DNA from 3 places in the Gordonia sp. DT101 genome. Region 2 is predicted to be linked to each of the others. Evidence: predicted binding sites of a transcription regulator. Region 2 holds the regulator's gene; each other region holds the start of a gene.
The links. The regulator LexA, encoded in region 2, represses DNA repair genes until DNA is damaged. The targets are predictions, from matches to a motif close to CGAACANNTGTTCG.

Region 1 (3,275 bases), on a different contig from region 2:
CGCGACGGCGTCCCTGATCGCCCATCCCGGCTACGCGGCAACCGAACTGCAAGGCAGGTCGGGGACAGTCGAGGATGTGTTCATGAACGCGGCGAACAAGGTGTTCGCGCAGTCGGCCGCCGCCGGCGCGCTGCCGTCGTTGTACGCCGCGACGTCACCCGATGTCACGAACGGCACCTTCTACGGTCCGACTCAGATGTTCGGCGCTCACGGCGCTCCGGGGATCTCCGGCTACAGCAAGCGTGCCGACGACAAGGCCATCCGCGACGGTCTGTGGGCGACGTCGGAGAAGCTGACGGGCATCGGCTTCGCGCTCTGACGACGGTGTGTCGGCGCCGGGGCTATTGGACGTCGAACTTGATGGAGTTCGAGGCTCCGGAGATGGTGTCGGTGACGCTGATCCCATAGGAACCCGGAGCGCGCAGGAGGAACGACTTCGCCGAGGTGCAGTCCTGTGTCTTGGTGAGCTGCGCCTTCTTCGGGACCCTCGGTCCCGAGAGGCGGATCTCCATCCGGCACTGGTTGCCGTCGACCACGGGGCCGGCGTCGATGGTCGAGTTCCACCGGACACCGAGCTGTGAGTTCTTCGGGTACACGCCCGGCGAGATCGCCTGTGCCTTGGGCGCATACGTCCACACGTTGATGGACTTCACGCCATTGGTCGCATCCGGGCGGCCGAGCTTGCCATAGTGCTGCGGCTTCGAGCTCGACGATCCGAGAGCGGAGCTGCCGGCGTTCAGGAGGTCGGAGCTGCCCGACCCCGAGCTCCCCGCGCCCGCGCTGCCGAAGAGAGTGTCCAGTGGACCGGCGGTTGCCGGGGCGGCGGCGGTGGCGATCGCGGCGGCGGCCAGAACGGCGACGGCGGCAGACTTTCGGATCATGATTCTCTTTTCGGCTCGGCCCCGGGGCGGTGACAACGCCCCCGATTCAACCATCCGACCAGGATGAGGAGGATATCGGGTTGGATCGATGTCGGGTCTGCCGGATCCCGGCGCTACCAGACGCCGGGTGGCCGGAACTGCACGCTGATGCGGGGACCGACGCCGGGCGACTTCGGCACCGCGTGTTCCCACGTTCGCTGACAGCTCCCACCCATCACCAGGAGATCTCCCGGCCCGACCACGAACCGCACCGACGAGCCGCCACCGCGCGGCCGCAACATCAGCGGACGCGGGGAGCCGAGGGAGACGATGGCCACCATCGTGTCCTCGGTCGACCCGCGGCCGATCCGGTCGCCGTGCCAGGCGACACTGTCGGAACCGTCGCGATAGAGACACAGTCCGGCGGTCGCGAAACCCTCGGGCAGTTCGTCGCGATAGTGCCGCGATAGCCGCTCACGCGCCTCGCGGAGCAGGGGATCGGGGAATGACGCCGCGTCGAGGTAGGTCGCGACGAGGCGCGGGACGTCGACGACGCGGTTGTACATCTGCCGGCGTTCGGTGCGCCAGTCGGCCTCCCCGCGCAGCGAGTCGAAGAGCAGATCGGAGCCCGCGATCCAGCCGGGCCGGAGATCGACCCACGCGCCATCGGTGAGCACGCGACGCGTGGTCCGGTCGAGATCCCCGATACTCGTCTGGTCGCACTGCTGATCGAAGAGCGAACGCTGGATGCCCGCAGTCATGCTCACAGGCTACCGCACGATGCGAACATGTGTTCGATGATGTGCATCGCAGCCGGGTGGCACCGAGGGGTCCGCCACAAATGTCCATTTCGTGGTGGCGGACAGCCGAGTCTTTCGGTATTCAGTAACAAGTGGAAGTCACTAACACTTTGGTGACCTCTGTCTGTTCGGCTCGTGCGAAGGGAAGACGATGGCGTCGTTGTTGTTCCGAGTCGGGAGGTTCTCCTTCCGGCACAAGTGGTGGGTGATCGCGGTCTGGTTGCTCGCCGCCGTGACGGTCGCCGGGCTCGTGGGCGCGTTGAGCCCGAAGTTCGCGAAGGACTTCAGCCTTCCCGGCACCGATTCGGGAACCGCGACATCGCAGGTCGAGAAGTACTTCCCGAATGTGATGAAACAGCAGTCACAGGCATCGACCAGTGTCCTGGTGGCCGCCGACGACGGACTGTCGGCGCACTCGTCGCAGATCGATGCGCTGGTCGATGATCTGCACAAGCTGCCCCAGCTGTCCGATGGCAACACCGTCGTGAATCCGACGGCGGTGGCCAAGGCGCAACCGGCGCTCGCCTCGTCCGTTCTCGGTGACGACGGCAAGGTAGGCCTGATCCAGGTCCGGCAGGGCATCGAGATGATGGACCTCACGGTCGATCAGAAGGACCAGCTCAAAGAGATCCTCGCCGACCACCGTGGTGGGGGACTGCAGGTGGAGGCGACGGGCTCCCTGATGCAGGTGCAGGAGGCGGGGGGCAAGGCCGAACTGATCGGTTTCGCGGTCGCCTTCGTGGTGATGATCGTCGCCTTCGGTGCGCTTGTCGCCGCATTCATCCCGCTCGTCACGGGCGTGCTCGGCGTGATGATCACCATCATGCTGGTGACCCTCGGGGCCAAGTTCATGAGCATCAACCAGACGGCAACCGGAATCGTCACGATGCTCGGCATCGCTGTGTCGATCGACTACGCACTGTTCATCGTGTCGCGCTATCGCAGTGAACGAAAGCGCGGGGGGAGCGCCGCCGACGCCGCGGGCAGAGCAGTCGGCACCGCCGGCTCGGCGGTGGTGTTCGCCGGGCTGACCGTGATCATCGCGGTGGTGGCGCTGATGGTCGTCGGTATCCCGCTGATCACCCAGATGGGTATGGGCGCGGCGATCGCCGTCGCCGTGGCGGTTCTCGCCGCACTGACGCTGATCCCGGCGTTGCTCGGCGCCGTCGGGCGCTTCGCCTTCGCTCCGCGTATCCCGTGGATCAAACATGCCGAGCCGTCCGAGACGTCCGAGACCGTCGGCGTGAAGTTCGGCCGGACCGTCGTCAAGCGTCCACTGCCGTTCATCATCGCGGGCCTGGCCGTCCTCGTGCTGGCCGCGATCCCGGCCACCAAGCTGGAGTTGGGGATGTCGATGACCACCGACGACGAGGCGGCGGCCCAATCGCTGCTGCAGCGCGGCTTCGGTGAGGGCATCAACGGTCCGCTGCTGGTGGTGGTGCACACCGACAACGGTGACGTCACCGCGGCCGCCGCGCAGACCGTCGAGCACATCAAGACGCTCCCCGACGTCGCCAACACCAACACCCTGACCTGGGTCGGCAACGGCGCGACGCAACCTCAGGTCGGCGCGAACACCGCGCTCATCTCGGTGACGCCGACGAGCGCACCGTCG
Region 2 (3,275 bases):
TCTCGGAGGTCCGACGAGTCACACGGCGATCATCGCCCGTCAGTTGGGGATTCCGTGCGTTGTCGCAGTCGGCCGGCTCGCGACCGTGGCCGTCGGCACCAGAGTGCTCGTCGACGGTACGGCGGGCACTCTGGAGATCGAACCCGACGAGGCGAAGGCGCTCGCCGGTGTCGACGAGAGCCGCCGCAAAGCTGCTGCGGTGGCGTCGTGGACGGGCCCTGGGGCGACCGCGGACGGACATCGGGTCTCGGTGCTCGCGAACGTCGCCGACGGGGCGTCGGCACGGACCGCATCCGGCTATCCGGTCGAGGGGGTCGGGCTGTTCCGCACGGAGCTGGCGTTCCTCGATCGCGCCGAGGCGCCGACGATCGCCGAGCAGACGACGCTGTACCGCGAGGTGATCGACGCGTTCGCCGATCAGAAAGTGGTGATCCGGACGCTCGACGCCGGGTCGGACAAGCCGCTGAAATTCGTGACCCAACTGAATGAGGCCAATCCGGCGCTGGGCGTCCGGGGCAATCGCATCGCCATCGACCATCCCGATATCCGCGCGGTGCAGCTCGATGCGATCGCGGCCGCCGCGCAGGAGGGCGGAGCCACGCCGTGGGTGATGGCCCCGATGATCGCATCGCCTTCCGAGGCAGCGGAATTCGCGGGCGAGGTGCGTCGCCGTGGGTTGGTCGCGGGGGTGATGGTCGAGGTGCCGGCTGCCGCGATCCTGGCTGCGGCGATCCTGGCGGAGGTCGACTTCGTCTCGATCGGCACCAACGATCTGACGCAGTACACGATGGCCGCCGATCGGATGTCGGCCGAACTCGCCACGCTGACGGATCCGTGGCAGCCGGCCGCGCTCGCGCTGATCGACATGGTCGCCCGCGCCGGTCAGGCGGCGGACAAGCCGGTCGGGGTGTGCGGTGAGGCGGCCGCCGATCCGTTGCTGGCGTGTGTGCTCGTCGGCATGGGTGTCAGTTCGTTGTCCGCGGCGCCCGCCGCGGCTGCCCCGGTCGGCGCACGCCTCGCGGAGGTGACTCTCGACCAATGCCGGTCTGCCGCACAAGCGGTGCTGACGACCGCCGGTCCCGCCGAGGCCCGTGCGGTCGCGTCGGCGGCGCTCGACGGCTGACCCTCAGGCGACCCTCACACGCGCCGCATCACCGTGACGACCTTGCCGAGGATCGCGGCCTCGTCGCCGGGGATGGGATCGAAGAGCTCGTTGTGCGGCATCAGCCAGACGTGACCGTCCTTGCGCTTGAACGTCTTCACGGTCGCCTCGCCGTCGATCATTGCTGCGACGATGTCGCCGTTGTCTGCGACGTTCTGTTGCCGGACCACCACCCAGTCGCCGTCGCAGATGGCGGCGTCGATCATCGACTCGCCGACGACGCGCAGCAGGAACAGCGATCCCTCACCGACCAGTTCTCGCGGGAGCGGGAACACGTCCTCGACGGCCTGCTCCGCCAGGATCGGTCCGCCGGCGGCGATCCGACCGAGGACGGGCACGAAGGTCGGCGTGGGCAGCTCCTGACCGTCGGCGAGTCCGGCAGCGGCACCGCCCGGCGGGGTGTGGTCGCCGTCCTGGATGTTCACCGCACGCGGCCGGTTGTGATCGCGCTTGAGCAATCCCTTGCGTTCCAGGGTGCGGAGCTGATGCGCCACCGATGACGTCGAGGTCAGTCCGACCGCGTCGCCGATCTCGCGGATACTGGGCGGATAGCCACGCTCCCGCACGGACTGGCGGATGAACTCCAGGACCCCGCGCTGGCGTGCGGTGAGGGCTGTCTCCGCGAACTCGGGGTCGGCGACGACGGGTGCCGGATCGGACGACTCGTCGGGGGCGTCTACGCTCTCGTGGATCGCGCGGGAGGCTCCGCGCCGCCCGCCGGCCTTGTCGCTCATCGCTGAGTCCTTCCTGTCGGCTGTTGCATCGTCGGCTGTCGCCGAATCGGGTTCGTCTCGCAAAATTGCTGGTCGATCGCGTGTCTCACGGCCGAGGTTAACCGAACCCGCCGACAGGTTCAAACATTTGTTCGACGCGTGTCGAGACTTTGTCGGGGCATCGTGCTACAAATCGAACATGCGTTCCATCGAACATGTGATCGAGGGGACGGCCGATTCGGATCCCAGGAGGACACGATGAGCACAGCCACCTTGACCCGTGAGGCGTCGACCCGCGAGACGCTCGTGCGCGATCTGCCGAGCAGCGGGACCCGGTCCCGCGAGACACCGACGGGCGCGCCGCGACGGCCGGTCACGTCGGGCGTCGGCACGCGTCCCCGGCGCGCCGCCAGGGTCGAGCCGACCCGTCCGGCCGACCGACGTCCGGCCGGGCGTTATAACCCGGGCACGACGATCGTCGGCACCCGGTGTGCGGCACCGGCGGACGATCGGCGGGTCTATGCCCGCCGTCGTGCGGCCGCACTGGCGGTGCTGGTCGGGGGTGCACTGGCCGCGCTCGTCTGGGTCGTCGCCATCGTGGGGACGAACTACGCCGCGTCCGTCGCCCCGCAACCGGTGGGCACCGAGGTGGTGCATGTGCGGCAGGGCGACTCCCTGAGCTCGATCGCCGATCGGGTGGCGCCGGATCTGCCGCGCCAGTCGGTCATCGATCAGATCGTCGAGCGCAACGCCCTGCCCGCCTCGGGCCTCCATGTCGGGCAGGCGCTGATCGCGCCCGCATACCGCTGAGCAACGGACGGTATCCTCCATGGCACAGGTTCCAGCCGGGAACCGGCACGGCGTAGCGAGCATCCGGTGCGCCGGAGTGTCCCGAGATGTGCGTGAGGACAACATGCGCTGCCCGTTTTGTAAGAACGAAGACACCAAGGTCATCGACTCGCGTGTCGCCGATGAAGGGCAGGCGATCCGACGGCGCCGTTCGTGTGCGGAGTGTGGTCGCCGGTTCTCGACGGTGGAGAGCGCCGTGCTGTCGGTGGCGAAACGCAACGGGGTCACCGAGCCGTTCAGTCGTGAGAAGGTGATGCGCGGAGTTCGTCGGGCGTGCCAGGGCCGCGCGGTGGCCGAAGACGCGCTCGCCCAGCTCGCGCAACAGGTCGAGGATGCCGTGCGCGCATCCGGATCGGCCGAGATCCCCAGCAACGAAGTGGGATTGGCGATCCTCAAGCCGCTGCGTGAGCTCGACGAGGTGGCCTACCTCCGATTTGCGTCGGTGTACCGCTCGTTCGACTCGCTCGAGGACTTCCAGCGTGAGATCGATGACCTGCAGGGCGACTTGACGCACGGGAAGACAGTGGACGCCACGGGGTCGATCGTCTCGG
Region 3 (3,275 bases), on a different contig from region 2:
GCCGGCGTCGGGTCCGTCAGCAACGATGTGGGTGGTGAATTGTCCGGGTTTGTGTCCGACCATGCGGTTGTGGGTGGGACACGCGGCGGCGAGGGCGTCGATGTCGGTGCGGCCACCTTCGGCCCAGTCTTGTTCGGCGTGGTGGATGTCGGTGTGGCTGAACGGCATGTCGCAGTCGGGGTGGGTGCAGTAGGCGCCGTCGCGGGCGAAGAGCGCGAACCGTTGGGCTTGGTTGGCGAATCGTTTCGCGGTGCCCAGGTGCAGGACTTCGCGGGTGTGGTCGGCGAACACGGCCAGGTGCAGGTCGGCGTGGGCGGCGAGTTCGACGATGTCGGCGATGGGCAGGGAGGCGCCGGTGGTGGTGTAGCCGAGGCCGGCCCGTTCGCGCAGTTCACTTTCGGTGATCGCGATGATCAGGTGTGGGGGTAGTCCGCGGTGGCTGGCGCCGAGTCCACCGCTTGTCAGGATGTAGTCGAGCAGGGCGCGTAACGCGTCGTGGTTGCGTTGTTCGGGGGTGCGCGAATCGCGGGTGACGGCCTCGGCGAGGGCGTCGGGGTCGGCGTGTTCGCGCATTCCGGTGGGTGATTGCTTGTCGTCGGGGTTGTTCATGCCGGGTGCGGCCCAGGCGGCGAGGACGACGTCGAACATGGCGCGGGTGGTCGGGTCCAGGGTGGCGGTCAGCCGGCTGAGCTGCTGGGCGTCTTGTTTGCTCAGCAGTAGGCGGCGTTGCCGGGCGCGGTCACGCTGGTCGGTCACGGTGCCGTCGGGGTCGAGGTGGCCCAGGATGCGGGCCCCGAGGTCGGTCAGTGTTTTCGGGGAGAAGTCGCGAGCGAAGTAGGCCAGACTGGCCTCGGCCGCCTCCACCAGATCGGGTGCCACCGCGGCCGGGATGCGTGCCATGGCGTTCACGATGGTTTGGACGTGGTCGGGTCCGATGGCACCTTCGGCCAGCGCGGCGGCGGTCTGCGGGTGGCGTGGTGCCAGTAATTCGCCGTGCAGGTTGTACATCTGCGAGACCGCGGCCATCTGTTCTTTGCGGTGGCGCAGGTCGCCGATGCGCAGCTTTTCGGCCATGAAGTTGTGCAGTGAGCGGTAGCCGGCAGCGGTGTGGGCGTCGCGGTCGCAGACATCCATGACTCGGCGATGTCCGATCGAACTCATCCGCCGGGCGGCACGTTCGTGTTCGACGGCCACCGCCACCAGATCGGCGGGCGAGGCGCTGGTGGTGTCGACGCCGGCGATCCGGTCGAGCAGGTGATGGAACTCGCGGTAGAGCTCCACCACATTCTCACCGGCGGGCAGAACCCCGACCGAAGCCGCGGCGGCCGTGGCCAATTCGGCCTGCCGCTCGAGCAGTTCGTCATGACTGCGCGGATGATGTTGCTGAAACATGCCCTGCGGCAACCACTGGCCGGCCACCGCCGCCACATCCACGTCCTCCCCACCGTCATCGATGGCCACATGACCAGGATCGGACTCGCTCATGCGGCGGACCCCCGATCCGATTCGTTCGAACGTATGTTCGAAGTCTAACAGAGCCAAAACTGTCTGCGCAAGCCCTTTCGCCGAGGCAATCGGCGTCGATCAGTGAGACGAAATTTCTTCGAAGGGCGGATCGTTGAGAGGCTGGCGACCGTACTGTCCAACTGAAGAAACTCAGTCTTGTCAGGTGGAATCATGTCGCTCGATGACACTCCGCAAACTCCCGTCGATGAAACCGCAGCCAGTGATTTCGTCGCAGAACTCCTCCGCGGTTCAATGCGCACGACCCCGACGTGTTCACGGCAGTGATGACCGAGGACGTCGTCTTTGAGCACAGTGGTTCGGCGGCCCCTTCTTTCACCCGCACGCGCCGCGCGTCAGCTTTGCCTGGACTGCAGTGGGAACCCACACCGGCTCACTCGATCCGCCGGGCTGGCTGCCACGGGCAAAGACGTCGAGTTCGACGTCCGGGAGATCATCGAGTTCCGGGACGGGCTCGCAAGTCATTTCCGCGTCGTGATGGACATGACCGAGTTCGCTCGACAGATCGGAACCATCCCGGCTCGGGGTAGCCGAGGGGAGCGGGCGATGGCGCGGATGCCGCGGTTCCAGATGAAGGTGGCGCGGCGCCGCTGATTGTCCGTTATTGTCCGGCCGGCAGACCGAACGCCGCCAGTACCGTCGTGCTCCACAACTGCTGCTCCCGCGCATTCGGGTTGGCCGCGTCGCGCATCACCGCCGCGAGACCCGCAGTGCTGCTGGGGAATGCGGAGTAGACGTCGATCACCTGAATGCCGTCAGCCGACATAGCGGATGCATAGTCTGAGAGTTGGCGCGACACATCCGACCCCTGCCGAGGCCCCTGCTTGATCACCGCGATCTGGGCGTTCGGGTATTTACTGCGTACTTCGGTGATCAACGGCTGGATCTGTGCGGCGAGCGGTTTGCACGCGTCCTGGCCCGGCCCAAAATTGAGCAGCACCAGATCGGGCGTCACTTGGGATGGGATCATCTCGTCGAGATTCTGCGCCGTATACGCCACGCTCTTACCCGGCGCGCTGGCATTCCAGAAACCGATCGCGGCGTTGGTGCCGTTGCCGACTCCGACGACGGGACCGTACGCGTCGGCGGAAGTGTTCCAGAATCGTATGGCGACCGGCCGGTCGAGATTCTGACTGATCGACGTGGCGAGGGCGGGTGTCCAACCCTTTCGGTCCGCGCCGGTCGAGTCGCCGAGCAGGACCAGAGTCTTCGGAGTACTCGGGTTGGCCTTCGCGTCGTCGATGAAGCCGGCCGTTGCCGGAGTCGAGGCCGGCGACATGCTGGTCGGGTCGGTATGCGCCCCCGTCGACGAGACCGGAGCTGTCCGATTACCGGAAATGATGAGACCGACGACGAGTACGACCATCACAATCCATGCCCAGAGGGGCGCCGATCCGGCGATTCGCTTCAACACAGTGGACATCCGAGGGACTTCCGAACTTCCTGACGTGTGCGATCGACTCGCAACACCGCTCCGCGCAATGGCTGGTCAAGTACCAACGTCGATCACTGTAACCGCATCGACAGTCGGCGGTCGCGGGATACCCCCGGGCCCGCAACGATAGTCGACGTTCCTGCCGCACCTTCTGATCCTGGCCGCAGGATCGGCTTCGAGCAGGAAACCGGAGGTGCGGCCAGAACCAGGAGTTGGGTAACGTCCCCACACCGCTCGCCGATCATTGGGTGGGGAATGCCAAGGAATAAGGGTGAAGAAGTGAACGCGCAACCGAAGTCGGGAATCTCGCGCAACA

Region 1: the regulator LexA is predicted to act here: its motif matches at 1,644-1,657, upstream of ACLQ3I_RS14615 (alpha-ketoglutarate-dependent dioxygenase AlkB).
Region 3: the regulator LexA is predicted to act here: its motif matches at 1,512-1,525, upstream of ACLQ3I_RS09375 (DUF222 domain-containing protein).

Annotation. Positions count from the first base shown of each region.
Region 1 covers NZ_JBNCLX010000003.1:709,110-712,384, reverse strand. The annotation lists gene ACLQ3I_RS14625 (oxidoreductase) at 1-319, shown strand, start outside; gene ACLQ3I_RS14620 (hypothetical protein) at 342-881, opposite strand; gene ACLQ3I_RS14615 (alpha-ketoglutarate-dependent dioxygenase AlkB) at 995-1,621, opposite strand; gene ACLQ3I_RS14610 (MMPL family transporter) at 1,812-3,275, shown strand, end outside.
Region 2 covers NZ_JBNCLX010000006.1:179,309-182,583, reverse strand. The annotation lists gene ACLQ3I_RS20175 (putative PEP-binding protein) at 1-1,123, shown strand, start outside; gene lexA (transcriptional repressor LexA) at 1,138-1,896, opposite strand; gene ACLQ3I_RS20165 (LysM peptidoglycan-binding domain-containing protein) at 2,134-2,685, shown strand; gene nrdR (transcriptional regulator NrdR) at 2,789-3,275, shown strand, end outside.
Region 3 covers NZ_JBNCLX010000002.1:603,502-606,776, forward strand. The annotation lists gene ACLQ3I_RS09375 (DUF222 domain-containing protein) at 1-1,485, opposite strand, end outside; gene ACLQ3I_RS09380 (hypothetical protein) at 1,840-1,989, opposite strand; gene ACLQ3I_RS09385 (SGNH/GDSL hydrolase family protein) at 2,126-2,947, opposite strand; gene ACLQ3I_RS09390 (GmrSD restriction endonuclease domain-containing protein) at 3,239-3,275, shown strand, end outside.